Regions from separate parts of the Micromonospora sp. NPDC053740 genome, predicted to be linked through region 2. Evidence: riboswitches for the same ligand, from Rfam matches in the RefSeq annotation. Region 2 holds a riboswitch; each other region holds the start of a gene.
The links. Region 2 has a riboswitch for cyclic di-AMP ahead of AB0K35_RS29030 (hypothetical protein). Riboswitches for the same ligand answer to the same signal wherever they lie in the genome.
Positions count from the first base shown of each region.

Region 1: linked by a shared signal. The riboswitch ahead of AB0K35_RS19100 (hypothetical protein) and the one ahead of AB0K35_RS29030 (hypothetical protein) in region 2 are both predicted to bind cyclic di-AMP.
Region 3: linked by a shared signal. The riboswitch ahead of AB0K35_RS10535 (NlpC/P60 family protein) and the one ahead of AB0K35_RS29030 (hypothetical protein) in region 2 are both predicted to bind cyclic di-AMP.
Region 4: linked by a shared signal. The riboswitch ahead of AB0K35_RS17865 (C39 family peptidase) and the one ahead of AB0K35_RS29030 (hypothetical protein) in region 2 are both predicted to bind cyclic di-AMP.

Region 1 covers NZ_JBFASO010000007.1:282-4,492, reverse strand. Annotated here, with positions in the region: gene AB0K35_RS19110 (AAA family ATPase) at 1-1,319, shown strand, start outside; gene AB0K35_RS19105 (cation diffusion facilitator family transporter) at 1,426-2,343, shown strand; cyclic di-AMP (ydaO/yuaA leader) riboswitch at 2,462-2,593, shown strand; gene AB0K35_RS19100 (hypothetical protein) at 2,650-3,663, shown strand; gene AB0K35_RS19095 (hypothetical protein) at 3,807-4,211, shown strand, end outside.
Region 2 covers NZ_JBFASO010000013.1:34,401-38,611, forward strand. Annotated here, with positions in the region: gene AB0K35_RS29020 (MarR family winged helix-turn-helix transcriptional regulator) at 40-375, opposite strand; gene AB0K35_RS29025 (carbonic anhydrase) at 602-1,327, shown strand; gene AB0K35_RS29030 (hypothetical protein) at 1,384-2,403, opposite strand; cyclic di-AMP (ydaO/yuaA leader) riboswitch at 2,408-2,538, opposite strand; gene AB0K35_RS29035 (YibE/F family protein) at 2,705-4,075, opposite strand.
Region 3 covers NZ_JBFASO010000003.1:371,026-375,236, forward strand. Annotated here, with positions in the region: gene AB0K35_RS10530 (peptidoglycan recognition family protein) at 1-1,858, opposite strand, end outside; cyclic di-AMP (ydaO/yuaA leader) riboswitch at 2,094-2,229, shown strand; gene AB0K35_RS10535 (NlpC/P60 family protein) at 2,306-3,283, shown strand; gene dcd (dCTP deaminase) at 3,343-3,921, opposite strand; gene AB0K35_RS10545 (pyridoxamine 5'-phosphate oxidase family protein) at 4,021-4,211, shown strand, end outside.
Region 4 covers NZ_JBFASO010000006.1:152,081-156,291, forward strand. Annotated here, with positions in the region: gene AB0K35_RS17855 (hypothetical protein) at 1-354, shown strand, start outside; gene AB0K35_RS17860 (hypothetical protein) at 487-1,257, shown strand; cyclic di-AMP (ydaO/yuaA leader) riboswitch at 1,542-1,683, shown strand; gene AB0K35_RS17865 (C39 family peptidase) at 1,918-2,766, shown strand; gene AB0K35_RS17870 (hypothetical protein) at 2,840-3,877, opposite strand; gene AB0K35_RS17875 (alpha/beta hydrolase) at 4,014-4,211, shown strand, end outside.

The sequences.
Region 1 (4,211 bases), on a different contig from region 2:
TCCCGGGGATGACCGCCACCCGACCCGACCCGCCCGAGGTGGCGGCGGTGAAGGGCTCGCTGCGGATGCGCCGGGTGCTGGAGCGGGCGGCCCGCGACGCGGTGCCGGGCGGCCCGGGTGAGCTGCGGTTGCTCTACCGGGGCACACTGCTGCGGCTGGACCGGACCGCGCTGGACCGGATCCGGGACCGCGCGCTGCAACGCGGCGCACGACGCAACGAGGTGCGCCGAGCCGGCTTCGACGGGGTGTTCGCCGCGCTCTGGACGCAGGCCCGTGAGCTGAGCAGCGGTCGACTGCCGGAGCAACCGGCCTTCGAGGCGGAGATCGCCGAGCGGTCGGAGTTCCGGGAGTTCCTCAAGGCGTGGTGGCCCCGGCTGCACCCCCGGCACGTGCTCGGCTGGCTGGCGCAGCCGGACCGGCTGCGCCGGTACGCCGGGGGGATCCTCTCCTCGGCGGAGATCCGGCTGCTCAACGCCGCGTACCGGAACCTGGACTCGGCCGGGCTGACAATCGCCGACGTGGCGTTGCTGGACGAGTTGGACGCGCTGCTCGGTAAGCCCGCACAGCCGGCCCGAGCGCGACGCGATCCGTTCCAGCTCGCCGGCGGCGTCCGTGAGCTGAGCACCCTCGGTGAACGGCAGCGGGCCGCCCGCGCGGCGGCCCGGGAGCGCCCGGAGGACTACCGGGAGTACGCGCACGTGGTGGTGGACGAGGCGCAGGACGTCTCGCCGATGCAGTGGCGGATGATCGGTCGGCGCGGCCGACTGGCCTCCTGGACAGTGGTGGGCGACCCCGCCCAGACCGCGTGGACCGGCGATCCGGAAGAGCTGACCCGAGCCCGCGACCAGGCGCTGGGCCGGCGCAAGCGGCACGACTTCACGCTCACCACCAACTACCGCAACTCGTCGGAGATCTTCGCGGTGGCGGCGGCGGAGATCCGTCGGCTCTACCCGGACCTGCCGCTGCCGACCGCCGTCCGCTCCACCGGGGTCGAGCCGGTGGAGCTGGTGGTGCCCGCGACCGGGTTGGAGACCGCGACAGTGGAGGCCGCCGCCGGCCTGCTGGCCGAGGTGGAGGGCACGGTCGGCGTGATCACGCCGGTCCCCCGCCGGGACGAGGTCGCCGGGTGGTTGGGCGCGCTCGGCGCGCCGAGGTTGCAGGTGGTGACCAGCCTGGAGGCCAAGGGCATGGAGTACGACGGGGTCGTGCTGGTCGCCCCGAGCGAGATCCGGGCGGATCCGGGGGCCGGGGTACGCACCCTGTACGTGGCGCTCTCCCGGGCCACCCAGCGGCTCACCACCATCGACCCGACCGGCTGACCTGTGCGGACTGCCGCCAGCGGAAGGTGGTGGCCATACACTTGCACACATAGCGATGTGAGCATACATTTGACCGGGTCCCGGCCGGCGGCGGAAGGTGGTTCTCGTGGGCGCAGGTCATGACCACCACCATGGGTCCGTCGCCAATGCCGCACACCAGCACCGAGGTCGACTCTGGGCGGCATTCGGCCTGCTCGCCACCCTGATGGTGGTCGAGGCGGTGGTCGCCCTGCACACCGGCTCGCTCGCCCTGCTCTCCGACGCCGGGCACATGTTCACCGACGTGCTCGGCATCGGGATGGCGCTCGCCGCCATCACGGCGACCCGGCGGGCCACCGGCGACCCGCAGCGCACCTTCGGGCTCTACCGGCTCGAGGTGCTCGCCGCGCTGGCCAACGCCGTCCTGCTCTCCGGCGTCGCGATCTACGTGGTGATCGAGGCGATCCGCCGTTTCGGTGACCCGCACCAAGTCATCGCCGGCCCGATGCTCGCGGTGGCAGTGCTCGGCCTGCTCGCCAACATCGCCGCCTTCGCGCTGCTGCGCGCCGGGGCCCGGGAGAGCATCAACCTCCAGGGCGCCTACCTGGAGGTGCTCGGCGACCTGCTCGGCTCGCTCGGCGTCATCGGCGCGGCCCTGCTCATCACCGTCACCGACTGGTGGTGGGCCGACCCCCTGGTCGCGGTCGCCATCGGCGTGTTCATCCTGCCGCGCACCTGGCGGCTGGCCCGCGCCGCCATCCGCATCCTGGTGCAGGCCGCCCCGGAGCACCTCCAGGTGACGGCCGTGCACGACCGGCTCGCCGCCGTCCCCGGGGTCGTCGAGGTGCACGACCTGCACGTCTGGACGCTCACCTCGGGCATGGAGGTGGCCTCCGCCCACCTGACCATGGCACCCGGCGCGGAGGTCGGCGCGGTGCTCACCGCGGCGCGTACGGCCCTGCACGACGACTTCCGCATCGAGCACGCGACGTTGCAGATCGAGCCCGGTGCCGCTTCTGGAGCCTGCGGCTCCATCGAATGGTGACGGAGTCGTACTTTTCCGTGGTGACGCACGCACCGTCCGTCACATTGGCTGCAGCAGCCCCACCGGCACCGGTAGGCTCGGTCCCGGCCTCCACCAGGCGGCGCCCTCCCGGCGCCGGTGGCGGTCGCCGCCTAATCGCCCAGCTGGGCGAACCGGGGAACCATGTTCCTGGGGTGCATCCGCGTCAGCGGTAGGGATCTTCCGTCCCGAACCCGTCAGCTAACCCGGTCGGCGGCTGACGGAAGGACATGCGCAGTGGCACCAGCACGACCACCCGCCGCCCGACTGGCGGCCCTGATCGTCGCGATGTTCGCCCTCGGCGTCGCGCTTCCGGCCGGCACCGCCTCGGCCGCTCCCCCGACCGGCCTGCGGGCCGCCGCGCCCGACTCCGACGAAGAGGGCGGCACCCCGGCGTTGCGCGCCCAACTCGAGGCGGCCAGCAAGGGCTACCTGGACGCGAAGCGCGCCCTGGACACCTCGGTGCAACGGCAGAAGCAGCTCGCCACCCAGCTGAAGACCATCGAGGTCGAGATCGAGCAGCGCAACGGCAAGGTCGGCGAGATCGCCGAAGTGGCCTACCGCACCGGCCGGCTCGGTGCGATGTCGGCGCTGCTCAACAGCAACACCCCCGAAGGTTTCATGGACCGGGCGGCGGCGCTGGACGCGGTGGCGGCCAACGAGGACCGGGTGCTGCGCGACCTGCTGAACAGCAAGGACAAGGCCAACCGCACCCGGGTCGCCCTGGACGGCGAGATCAACGAACAGCGCAAGCAGGTAGCGGTGATGGCCAAGCGCAAGGAGCAGGCCGAACGGGCCCTGACCGTGGCCACCACACCCAGACCGCAGACCACGGCCGACGCGGGCTCCAACCGGGGCACCTCCAGCGCCAACGCGACTGCCGCGCCGCGCAACTCCGACGGCTCCTGGCCCTCCGAGTCGTGCAGCGTCAACGACCCCACGCCGGCCAGCGGCTGCATCACCCCGCGCACCCTGCACGCGCTCAACCAGGCAAAGGCGGCGGGCTTCACCCGGTACGTCTCGTGCCACCGCCCCAGCGGCTCCGGTGAACACCCGAAGGGCAGGGCCTGCGACTTCGCGGCGCAGAAGGGCGGCTTCGGCGGGAACGCCACCGGCGGCGACAAGACCTACGGCAACAACCTGGCCGCGTACTTCATCCGCAACGCGGACCGGCTCGCCGTGCTCTACGTGATCTGGTACCGGCAGATCTGGCTGCCCAGCAGCGGGTGGAAGTCGTACAGCGGGGCGCACGGCACCCCGTCGACCGACCACACCAACCACGTCCACCTGTCGGTCTACTGACCCAGCCGTCGTGATGCCTGTGAGTCATCGTGATGACTCACAGGCATCACGTGCGTCCGGGGGCCGGGCTACGTCGCCGGGCGTACCCGTGATGTCGTCGCTCGTCGGACGACCCGGCCGCGGTTCGCGGGCAGCATCGCGGTATGCCTCGGATCCGACCCACCACCCGCAAGGCGCTGCTCACACTGCACCTCGTCACCTCGCTCGGCTGGCTCGGCGCCGACCTGGTGCTGCTCACCCTCGGCATCGCCGTGCAGCGGGGCGCCGACCCGGCGGTGGTCTATCCAGTCACGGCCCTGGTCGGCACGGTGCTGTTCGCGCCGCTGAGCGTCCTGGTCTGGCTGATCGGAGTCGCCAGCTCGCTGCTCACCCCGTGGGGCCTGCTGCGCCACCGTTGGGTGCTGGTCAAGCTCGTGCTCACCACCGTGATGGTCGGGCTGGTGCTGTTCCTGCTCACCCCGAACCTGCGCCACGCCGGAGCGGTCGGCGCCGCCCTGCCGGCACGGGATCGCGCCGACCTGGTCATCGCGCCAGCGGTGTCGACCAGC
Region 2 (4,211 bases):
CCGCCGTGACCATCGGTCAGCGGCCCCCGGTGACCACTGTCAGGCCCGGGGCTCTGCCTTCGCTGTGGAGTCGTCGGCGAACAGCGCGAGCAGGTCGCCGACCTGCCGGTCGGCCTCGGCGGGGTGCCGGAACCGGCCGGCCGGGTTGAGTGTGTACTCGTTGCGTCGCCCGACCCGGGTGCGGTGCAGGTACCCGCCCGCCTCCAGGTCGGCGACGATCGCCTGCGCGGCCCGTTCGGTCACGCCGACCTCGGCCGCGACGTCGCGCAGCCGGGCGGTCGGATCGCGGGCGATGGCCAGCAGGACGTGCCCGTGATTGGTGAGGAACGTCCAGTTCCGCCCGCCGCCGGTGTCGTCCGTCACCGTGCTCGCCATCGTGTGACCGCCTTTCCGGATGTCCGTCTGCCCTCGCGAGAGTCTGGTCCGCCCCGCCCCGGGAAGGTTGCCCAGGGGGTGGCCGAAGTCAACGTATGAAATCTAAATCACGCATACCTTGACGCATCTTACGGTGCGTGTGACGGTGGAGCACGAGCCAGCGCCCGCCGCCCGGCCGGCGGAGAGCCGGTTTGACCAGGTCAGATGCGTCGAGACGAGGTGCGGGATGAGTCATACCGGGAGCTCCGGCGGTCAGCCGGGTCCGCAGCGGACCACCGACCGCGCCGCCGCGCTCAGCGAGCCGACCCGGGCGTACGCCGAGCTGGTCGCCGGCAACCGGCGCTTCGTCGATGGCGCCCCACGCCACCCCAACCAGGATGCCGGGCACCGGGCCGCCGTGGCCGACGGGCAACACCCGTTCGCGGTGATCGTCGGCTGCTCCGACTCGCGGCTGGCTGCCGAGATCATCTTCGACCGGGGTTTGGGCGACCTGTTCGTGGTTCGCACCGCCGGGCACACCGCCGGTCCCGAGGTGCTCGGCAGCGTCGAGTACGCGGTGACAGTCCTCGGCACCCCGCTGGTGGTGGTGCTCGGCCACGACTCCTGCGGTGCGGTGCAGGCCGCCCGGGAGTCCGCCTCGACCGGCACCGCGCCGAGTGGCCATCTGGGCGCGGTGGTCGACGCCGTGCTGCCCAGCCTGCGCCGAGCCGCGGCCGAGGGCGTGGACGACATCGACGGCATCGTCGACATCCACATCGCACAGACCGTCGAGACGTTGCTCGGGCAGTCGCCCGTGCTGGCCGACGCGGTGGCGCAGGGGCGGTGCGCGGTGGTGGGTGTGTCCTACCGGCTGGCTGCCGGCGCGGTGCGCCCGGTGGCCGCCGTGCCGGCCGGCCTGGCGGCGTTGGAGACCGCGGCCTCGACCGACCCGGCCGCGCCTGCCACCGTCTGACGCGTCGAGGGCCGCTCCGCATCACGCGGAACGGCCCTCGACGGGGATCGTGCGGGTCAGAGCAGCGACATGTGGACGTGGTCGGTGTGGTTCGACGGCCCGCTGTACGAACTCCAGCCGGTGGCCGGGAACCAGATCTGCCGGTTCCAGATCACGTAGTAGATGCCGAGCCGGTCGGCGTTACGGATGAGGAACGCGGCAACGTTGTTGCCGTACGTCCGGGTGTCGTTGTTGTGCCACGGGGAGAATCCGCTCTTCTGCAGCGACCAGTCGCAGGCGCGCCCCTTGGGGTGCTCCCACGGCCCGCCGGGGCGGTAGCAGCCGACGAACCGGTTGAAGCCGGCCGCCTTGACCTCCTTGTACGCGTGCAGCGTGCGCGGCGTGATGCAGCCGGACGTGGTGGGGTCATTCTCGCTGCACGACTGGGGCTTCCAGTCACCGTCGGCGGTGCGACCCGGGCCGATCTTCGCGACCTTGGAGGTGGCGTCCACCAGGCCGCCGGTGAAGCCCTTGCCGCCGACGAGGGAGAGCGCCTTGTCGGCCTCGCTCTTGCGCTTCGCCATCAGGGCGGTCTGCTTCTGCTGCTCGCGGACCTCGGTGTCGAGGGCCAGCTTCGCCTGCTCGGCGCGGGCCTTCACCTCGTTGACCTCGGAGAGCTTCTTCTCGTTGACCATGTTCATCTCGTCGAGCATCCCGGCGCGTTGGACGAACGAGTCGGGAGCCTCGCTCTCCAGCAGCATCGCGACAGCGCCGATCCGGCCGGTCCGGTACGCCTGGGCGGCGATCTGCCCGACCTGCGGGGCCAAGGCGTCCAGGTCGGCCTTGGCGCGGTTGACCTCCGCCGCCAACTCGCCCTGCCGCTTCTTGGATTTGTCCAGCTTGGACTTTGCGGCGGAGTAGTCGCGGTTGGCCTGCTCGATGACGTCGTTGAGCAGCTTGGGCTCGCCGTCCTCCTCGTGCCCGGACGGTGTGGGGTTCGTCGGGGCGGCGTGCGCCGGGAGCGGCCCGGCGAGCACTGTCAGTGCGGCGATCACGGCCACCACGGGTGTCAACCAGCGGCGTAGGGGTGCCGTCACAATGTTCCCTTCCGTCGACCGCCGACCGGGTTAGCTGACGGGTTCGGGGCGGAAGTGGCCCCTACCGCTGACGCGGATTCACCCCAGGCACCTGGGTCCCCGGCTCGCCGGTTGGCGATTGGGCGGTGGCACCGCAGGCGCCGCTTCGCGCCTTCATCGGTAACCGGCAGCGAGGTTACCCGAGAGTCGACCGCCTGAGCTACGCCTGGATGCCGACCAAAAGCGTCATTTCGCCATAGCGTTGAGTGACCAGTGACGTGGTTCTCAGGGTGGATGCCCGATCTGGTCACGCTGAGGAGTGTCACCATGTCGTATCCGTGCTCCTGTTCGGCTCCGGCCACCGGTCGGTGGCCTCGGATGGGGGTGCGGTCCGCGTCCGGTCCGGCTCGTCGGAGCCGGCCGTTCGCGGTGAGCTGAGTGCGGCCAGTGCCTCGCTGCGGTCCGGCTGGGGCCGGGGCGCGGGAGCGTCGGTGGACGCTGCGGCAGCGCTGCGCCCGGCGGCGGTCACCACAGCGGCCAGCCCGGTGGTCAGCGGCACGGCGGCGATCAGACCGAGGGTGGCGACAGCGCTGCGGACGATCTCCTGCGCGAGGAACTCACTGGTGAGGATCTGCCCGATCGGCCGCGCGTCGGCGGTGAGCAGGAGCAGCAGGGGCAGTGACGCGCCCGCGTACGCCAGCACGATGGTGTTGACAGTGGAGGCGATGTGCGCGCGGCCGACCCGGGTGGCGGCACGGTACAGCTGCAACCGGGTCAGCCCGGGGTTGGCGTTCGCCAGCTCGGTGACGGTGGCCGCCTGGGTGACAGTCACGTCGTCGAGCACTCCGAGCGAGCCGATGATGATTCCGGCGAGCAGCAGACCGTGCAGGTCCACGTCGCCCTGGAACATCGACAGGGTGGTGGCGTCTTCGCTGCCGAACCCGGTGAGGTGGGTCGCGGCGGTGGCGATGGTGGCGAGCACGCCGGTCAGCACCAGGCTGCCCAGGGTGCCGAGCACCGCGACCGAGGTCTGTGCGGTGACCCCGTGGGTCAGATAGAGCACCACGAACATGATCAGGGCCGCGCCGACCACCGCCACCAGCAGTGGTGACCTGCCCGCGCTGATGCCCGGCAGCACGAAGGTGAGCAGGATGGCGAAGCTGGCGGCCAGCCCGGCGAGCGCCGCCAGACCTCGCCACCGCCCGAACGCGACGATCGCGGCAGCGAAGACCACCGCCAGCCACACCATCGGGGTGCCGCGTTGGTGCTCGGCGATGTTCCAGTTGCTGGTGGTGGGATCAACCGGATCGGCCAGCTCGACCAGGACGACCTCGTCGCCGACCTCGACCCGGGGTGCGCCGGGCCCGTCGGGCACCGGAGTTCGTACCTGCTGGCCGGCGTTCGGCCCGTCGTCGACCCGGACGTCGACAGTGCCGCACCGCCCGTCGCCGACCCTCGGTGTGCCCTCCGGAACCGACGGCACCGGCGGGCACGGCTCGCTCACCACCCGGGTGACGGTGCCGGGGTGGCGCGGCACGTCCGCACCACCATCGGTCTGCGGTGACCCGCCGCGCGGCCAGAGCAGCACCGCGGCCAGCACTGTGGCGACGAAGAGGGGTACCACAGTCACGACGAGGATCCGTCGCACCCGTGGTGGGGCGGACGGAGCGGGGTGAGTGTGGTCGGCGGCCAAGGCGAGTCTCCCAACGATCCGGTGCGGGATACGGGTCAGCGGGCCGGGCGGTTCACAGTTGCTGTGGAAACGCGGCGGACGGCGGGGCGGATCGCTGCCTGACGACCGCCTGATCACGGACGGTCAGTGCTCGGCC
Region 3 (4,211 bases), on a different contig from region 2:
GTGAGGAGCCGTCGAACGTGCTGGCCCGGTAGTACTCGCCGGCCAGCACCGCGCCGACGGCGTACCGCTGCCCGGCGGCCAGGGTGTACTGGAGCGGCGAGATCGCCTGGTAGGGCACCCCTTCCGGGTACGCGGACTGCTCCGGGTACGCCCGTCCGTAGACCGGAATGGTGGTTCGGCCGGGCTTCGGCGTGGCCACCACGCCGACTGTCCAACTGGCGGTCGGCGCGGACGCCGGGTTGTGGAACCAGGCCCGCTGCCCGAGGTACCAGATCGCCGTCCAGTCACCCTGCCGCCCGGCCAACGCGTACGTCTGCCCGGCGGATGCCCGGGCCCCGTGGTCGGACACGGACATCGTGTTCGGGGTGCCGTCCGGACGGAGCGCGATGTCGTTCACCAGCGGCGCGTCCGCCGACGGTGCGCTGCGCAGCACCACAGCGGAGGAGCCGCGTGGCGCGCAGGGCACGCCCGCTGTGACGCAGTCGGTGAACGCCGGCTGGTTGGTGGCGTAGTCCGGGTCGATCCGGACCAGCCCGGTGGCCGGGGTGCCGGTGTCCAGTCGAGGCGCGTGCAGCAGGTCGAAGTAGTGCGTCCAGTCCCAGTACGGGCCCGGATCCCAGTGCATCCCCCGCACTGTCGAGGGAATGGTGCCGGGCACGTTGTCGTGGCCGATGATGTGCTGGCGGTCCAGCGGAATGCCGTACCGCAACGCCAGGTGCCGGACCAGCTTCGCCGAGGTCCGGTACATCGCCTCGGTGTACCAGGTGCCCTGCGCCGCGAAGCCCTCGTGTTCCAACCCGATCGACTTCGCGTTGACGTACCAGTTGCCGGCGTGCCAACCGACATCCTTGGTCTTCACGTGCTGGGCGATGTGCCCGTCGACCGACCGCAGCGAGTAGTGCCAGCTCACGTAGGTCGGATCCTGGACGAGTTGCAGGGTGGTGGCCCAACTCGCCTCGGTGTCGTGGATGACTATGTACTCGATCTTCTGCCGTGCGGGCCGGTCGGAGAGGTCGTGGTTGCCGTAGTCCCCGTCGCCGAACGCCTCGTAGGGCGCCGGGATCCACTCGCACGAGATGCTGCGCGGGCACTCCACCCCGTCCGGGCGGGCCAGGCGGCGCAGGCCCAGCCGGTCCAACCAGGAACGCTCGGGCCGCACCGCGCGGGCCGGCAGGCTGACCCGCTGGCCGTCGTCGGTCACCCGGGCTTCGCCCGCGCCGATGGTGGTGAAGACCTCGTCGGCGAAGGCCGCGGCGGCGTCGGCGCTGTCCGCGCCGGAGTAGCGGGCCACCGCGCCGTACCAGGCCGCCGGGTCGGTGTCCGCGCCGACCGGCGCGCCCAGATCCCTCTGGTACGCGCTCAGCAGCGCAGCCCCACCCCGGATGTTGAGACCCGCGTCGGTGCGCAGTGCCTCGGGGGTGGCGCCGGTCAGCGTGGCGGCGGCGTCGACGGTCTGCAACGCGGCGGTGGACGGCGCGGGTGCCTCGACCGGCCGGGGCGCGGGCACCAGTGCGGAACGGGAGTCGTCGCCGCGCGGGTCCTCGGCGCCGGCGTCGTGGTGGCCGCGCTCGGGGAGGGCGGCCACGTGCCGGGCATCGGTCAGGTGCATCGGGCCGTAGCCGCCACTGGTGCTCGGTGTGCCGGCGTTGGTGTCCCAACGGGACTCCAGGTATGAGACGCCGAGCAGCACGACGGCCGGCACGCCGTACTCGCTGGCCGCTGCGGCGTACTGCTGCTGGCGGTCGGTGGTGGGCGCGGCTGCGGCCGGGCCGGCGGAGAGTGGCACCGTGGTCGCGGCGGCTACCACAGTGGCGGCGAGCAGTGCGCGCCAGCCGGCCGACAGGGTTGGATGGTGCATCGAACCCCCTAGATTCTCGCGGAGTGAGGTCAGGTCACCATCGCGCCGTCCGGGAGGTCAGGTCAATACCTTTCCATCTATCGAAGCTTGCAGAAAGAATTCTTCACACACGGTCGGTGACGTCGTCCAATCGGTACGGAGTGTCACTGCCGCACGGGTTGCGGATTGGTAACAGGCGTCTCTACTCTGGTCATTCGTCGGGCCGACAGCAGCTCCGCCCAGCCCGGGCGGTAACGGACCGACACCGCCGAGTCGTTTTCGAGCGAGCCGGGGACCCAGGTCCCTCGGGGTGAATCCGCAGCCACTGCGGTAGGGCGCCGACTTCCCGCCCGAACCCGTCAGCTAACCCGGTAGGCGGTCAGGAAGAAGGAGTACGAGACCCCGGTGGCACTCCATGCCCCGCGGCCGTCGTCCGACCGGTCGGCATCAGCCGGCCCGGCGTCGATCGTGCCGCGCCCACGCTGGTCCCGCTTCACCACCGCTCTCGCCGCGCTGGCGGGCATCGCCGTCGTCCTGACCGGCAGTGCCACGGCGGCCCACGCCGACCCGTCCGTCGCCGAGATCGAGCGCCAGATCGACGCCGACTGGAACAAGCTCGAACCGATCATTGAACGGCACAACGCCACTCGCACCGACCTCGCCGCGAAGCGCAAGCAGGCAGACGCCCTGGCCGCCCGGATCACTCCGCTGGAGCGCCAGGTCGACGCCGCGATGGACAAGGTCAGCGCGCTGGCCGTACGCGCCTACAAGGGTGAGAACGTCTCGACCGTCAACGCGGTGCTGGGCAGCCGGTCGCCCAGCGAGGTGGTCGGCCAGCTCGAAATGCTCGACCGCTTCGCGCACAACCAGCAGAAGGACGTACGCCAGGTGGCCGACCTGCGCGACCAGTTGGCCGCGCAGAAGGCGCCGCTGGACGAGATGGTGGCCCAGCTGACCCGCACCGAGGCTCAGCTGGCGGCGAAGAAGAAGCAGATCAACGAAGAGATCGACCGCCTGCAGAAGCTTCGCCTCAAGGTGTACGGCAACGGCGGCGGCGGTCCGCTGCGCCCGGCGCCCTGCCCGGGTAGCTATCCCGGCGGCGCCGCGGGCACCGCTGTCAAGTTCGCCTGCGCGCAGATTGGCAAGCCCTACGTCTGGGGTGCCGAGGGCCCGAACTCGTACGACTGCTCCGGGCTGATGCTGGCCGCCTGGGCGAAGGCCGGCGTGTCGCTGCCGCACAACGCCGCCGCCCAGAGCCGGGTCACCAAGAACGTCAGCAAGGGCGACCTGCGCCCCGGCGATTTGGTCTTCTACTACAGCGACATCCACCACGTCGGCATGTACGTCGGCGGCGGCTGGGTGGTGCACGCCTCGCAGGCCGGTCAACCGGTCAAGATGAAGAAGGTCGACGACGGGCCGATCCACAGCTACGGCCGTCCCGGCTGACCCCGGACGACCGAAGGGCCCGTCGCGATCTGTCGCGGCGGGCCCTCGTCGTCGTGGTTCTAGCGGGTGGGCCAGGTGCGCCAGTGCTGCCAGGCGCGGCTGGGTGTCGGCCCCCGCTGGCCCTGGTAGCGCGAGCCGTAGACCACCGAGCCGTACGGGTGCTCGGCCGGCGAGGAGAGTCGGAAGATGCAGAGCTGCCCGATCTTCATGCCCGGCCAGAGGGTGATCGGCAGGTTCGCCACGTTGGAGAGTTCCAGCGTCACGTGACCGGAGAAGCCCGGGTCGATGAAGCCGGCTGTGGAGTGCGTGAGCAGCCCGAGCCGGCCCAGGGAGCTCTTGCCTTCCAGTCGGCCGGCGAGTTGGTCACCCAGCGAGATGACCTCCAGCGTCGAGGCGAGTACGAACTCCCCCGGGTGCAGCACGAACGGCTCACCGTCGGGGACCTCGACCGCCGAGGTCAGGTCGTCCTGCTGCATTGCCGGATCGATGTGGGTGTAGAGGTGGTTGTTGAAGACCCGGAACAGCCGGTCGAGTCGGACGTCGATGCTGGAGGGTTGGACCAGGGTGGGCTCGAACGGCTCCAAGCCCAGCGTGCCGGCCTTGATCTCGGAGACCAGGTCGCGGTCGGAGAGCAGCATCGGACCACCATAGCCGCGTTGCCAAAGGTGGCCGGATTCGGTGGCGGTGACCAGCGCGTCGAGGTCGCTGCTCGTACATTTGTTCGATAGAATGCCCACATGGCTTCCTGGTCCGAATTCGCCGCCGACGAGCCCCGACTCGCCGACGGGATCCGCGTTCTCCTCCAGCAATACGGGCCGGGCTTCGGCTATCTGGCCACGGTCCGTGCCGACGGCGGGCCCCGCGTCCATCCGGTCTCCCCGGTCATCAGCGCCGAGGGGCTGTTCTGCTTCATCATCGACTCGCCCAA
Region 4 (4,211 bases), on a different contig from region 2:
CTCGCCGTCGTCGCGGCCCTGGCGCTCGGCGCAGGCCCGGCCACGGCCGCCACGCCACCACCCGGCCCGGTGCCGACGTCGAGCGCGGTGCCGGCCACTGTCGCCGCCGGCTCGCTGGCGGCCTCCTACCGGCACCCCGGGGCACCCCGAGCGGCCCGCCCGGCCCTGGCGGTGGCGCCGCAGACCGCCGAAGAGGCGATCCCGACATGGTCGATCGACGCGCCGGTGGCGCTCCCCGGCGATCAGAACACCATCGTGGCCGACGCCCTGCCGGTCCGCGCGGCCAAAGCTGACCTGCCGCCCCTCGTCGATGCCGCGAGCGGTCGGGCTTCCCGGGCCCCACCCGGGCGCTGAGCCACCGGGACGACCGTCCCGTCACCGCGCCCTGTCGACCCACCCGCTCTCTGACCCGCCGACCCGTGGCCACAGTGGCCCGCAGGTCGGCGTGGCTCCCCACCGCACTGCTCTCTCCCCGAGGTGCCGACCATGGAGACCGTCGTCTTCTACCAGTTCGTGACCGAGATGCCGCGGGCCGCCGCCATCTGGTCGACGCTGTTCCTGCTGACCCTGGGCCTGCTCACCGTGCTGGCCGCCCGCCCCGAACGGGACCGGCCCACTGACGACCCGCTCCCGGCCGGGCCCACTGCTCGGGAGTTGGCCGCCGCCGAGGCCGTCGACAGGCGCCGCTACGCCGAGGAGGTGGCCGTCGCCGCGGCAGGCGCGGCCACCACAGCCAAGCGGCGACGCGCCGCCTGGCTGACCGCTCAGGAGCAGCTGGAGCGGGCCTGGATCGGGTACGACGAGGCGGACACCGCCGCGCGTCGCTTCGCCGGCGCCGGTGCGCTGCCCACCCCGCAGACCCCGCACACCCCCGCCGAGTACGCCGCCCGGGAACGCTATCTGCACCGGGCGGCGATGGCGGCGTACTGGCGGGGCGACCTGACCATGGCCCAGCTCGGCGACGTGTTCGGGCACCGGCGCTGCTGGGATCCCCGGCGACACCCGGTCGAGCAGGAGGTGCTGATCAGCCGGGTGGTCAGGGATGCGCGGCTAACCGACTACCAGGTGGCCGCCGACAGTGAGCGGGCCGCCTGGCGCGACGCGGAGTTGGCCGCCGAGTCGGCTCGTGCCCTCGCCGAGGAGGCGTACGCGGCGGTGGCCCGGCTCCGCCCGCCAGTGGTCCCTGCGCGCCGCACTGTGGCCGGGGCGCTGCGTCCCGCCGTCGTGGCGCTGTGGCGCCCGGCCCGGGTGGGTTGAGCCCAATCCGTGATGTGAGGCCGGTCACCCAATCGTGAATTAGGACGTCCGACGCGATCGGCGGGATTGTTCCCGCGATTGTGGTCGCGTTCTTTGCGGCCTGTCCGGTTGTCGCCCATAGGCGTCGCCGTAACCGGTTGTCCCATCGAGTCACATCATCGGCAATACGCGCAGAAATTGTCTCACCGATTGGGGTTTACGCAGGTGAACCTGGCTTGGCAGGGCGCGGAGCCGCCAGTACTGTCGTCCTGTCCGATGCGGTAACCGATCGCAAGAGGCGACGCCGCATCGACCCGCTTAATCGTGATCAACGAACCGGGGACCCACCAGTAAGTCCGGGGTGAATCCGCGAGCCACGGCCCGCGGTAGGGCGATCTTCCCGCCCGAATCCGTCAGCTAACCCGGTAGGCGGTGTCGGAAGGAGTCAACTCCTCGTGCAGCACCTTTCCACCCCTCGGTTGTTCCCTCGCCTCCACGGCGCGGCGATGCACCCGCTCATTCGTCCAGTGACGGTGAGCTGACCCCCCGGGTCATCGCCTTCCCCGCCCGGCCGCGCCGGGCGTTCCCCTGAGCGGTTCACCATCCGCGGACCACGGTCCGCGCGCTGGCGCCTGCCCGGATACCGGTCCGGCCCCGGTGTGCCGCTCTCCCCCCCGATCCGTGGAGGACCCCGTGAAGCACACCCTGAAGCGTCAGCTCCGCCGCCTCGCCACCGAGCGCCCGTACCAGATCGTCGCCGCCTCGGCTGCGGCCCTCGCGATCGCCACCACCACCGGCGCCCTGCTCACCACCGCCGACGACGCCCCGGCCGGCCAGCGCACCGCGACCACTGTCGCCGAGATGCGCAGCGACGTCGCCGCCTCCCGCGGTGAGGCTCGGGACGCGTCCCCCTCGGCCAGCACCGCCCCGACCACTGCCGCCCCGGCCACCAGCGCCGCGTCCCCCGCCGCCAAGGCCAGCAGCAACCCGGACCTGACCCGTAAGCCGACGCCGCCGAAGCCGCCCGCGACGAAGGTGCTCGACTACGACTACGAGGCGCAGAACACCTACTACAACTGCGGTCCGGCGGCCACCCGCAACGCGCTCAGCGCCGCCGGCATCGACCGCACCCAGGAGCAGCTCGGCGCCAAGCTGGGCACCACCGAGATGGGCACCAACTCGGCCGAGGACACCACCCGGGTGCTCAACGCCGAGGTGAAGGGCTCCCCGTACCGGACCCGGATGTTCCCCGGCGCGCCCAGCCCGGCCCAGATGGACCGCCTCCAGGCCGACGTGGTGAAGGCCATCACCGACGGCCGGGGCGTGGTGGCCAACGTCGTCGGGGACGCCACCGACACCGACGGCGGCTGGCACTCCTACGGCGGCGGGCACTACATCGCCGTCGTGGGCTACAAGGACAACGGTCGCACCGTGCGGATCGCCGACTCGGCGAACCCGGCCGACCCGTCGTACTGGATCACCACGATCGACCTGGCCAACTGGATCACCAGCCGGGGCTACTCCGCCTGACCCGGGCACGCTGACCGCCGCGGGCGCCGTCCCCCACAAGGGGCCGGCGCCCGCGGCGTCTTCGGCTGTGCGGTCAGTAGGTGATGAAGCCGTACAACGCCTTGTGGTTCGACTTCGTCCCGACCACAGTGTGGTCGACGGCGGACGACTGCACACCGCCCCTGACGAACAAGTAGTCGATCTTGCTGGAACCGTTGGTGGCCGCCGATCCGTACCCGGTCATGCCGTAGCCGCTGAGCGTGCCGGGGGCGATGCCGGTGCGGTTCGCGTCGATGCCCACCACGCGGATCGTCGACGCGTTCAACAGCGTGGTCGCGTCCGCACCGAGGTGGATGCCGCTGTTGGCGACGCCCCGGTCGCCGTCGCCGGCGCAGGCGTTCTGCCGATTCTCCTGCGGCAGGTGCATCGTCGCGGCGAACACGCTGGTGCCGGTCGCCTTGATGGTGAAGCGCGCCGCGATCGCGCTGGTCCGCTTCCACTTGTAATAGTCGGTGCTGTCCGGGTCGCTGTTCGGCGGCTTGTACAGCGTGCACCCGGCGCCGTTCGCGTACGCCGTGCCCGGCTTGAGCCAGCCGGCGCTCCAGTACTTCGAGATGTCGCCACTGGCGAGGTTGAGCGTGCGCTTGTTCCAGATGATGGCGTTGGTCTGCTTCTTCTTCAGGTCGCCGAGCGACTGCGAGCTGCACTTGTGCGTGCTGCCCCACGGCTCCGGGTCACTCCACGCCACGATCGCCCCGTAGCTGCCCGCCGGGTAGCCGAACTTCGCCGACAGTTGGTCGGCGTACGCCTCGGCCTGGCCGGTGCCGCGCACCTGCTGCACGATCAGGATGTCGGGTGCCACCACGCCGCTGGTGCCCGTGCGACCGGCGTCGTCGACCAGGATCGAGGTCAGGTGGTCAGGTCCGGAGATCCGGGTGCAGCTCCCGTCGGAGTTGTTCACCACCAGGTTCTCGATGTTGTTGTTGTAGACCCGCAGCACCCGGTCGGCCGCCGCGGGCGCTGCGCCGTTCGGTGCGGCCACGTCCGATGGCGTCGCGGACGCCCGGTGCGGTACGCCGAGCGTGACGGCTGCCAGTGCCGCGACCAGCGCCAACCCGTACATCCTGTACACAGTGGCTCCCCTCCGGACGGAATCGACAGGTGACTCTCTCCGTCCGGCCCGGAACTTTACAGTGGATCAACCTTTGGTGGGGGCGGTGTGGATGACGGCTCTCGTACCAGGTCGTGAACCGTGGGAGACTGCGGCCGTGGTGGATGAATCGGGTGGTCAAGCCGGTCGCGGGCGGGTCCTGCTGCTCCTGCACGGGATGGGCACGACCGGGGACGTCTGGTTGCCGTGGGCGCCGCTGCTGGAGCAGCGCTGGGCGGGGCGGTGGCTGGCACCGGACCTCGCCGGCCATGGCTGGGCGGCACCACTTCAGTCGTACACCTTCGCGGGATTCGCC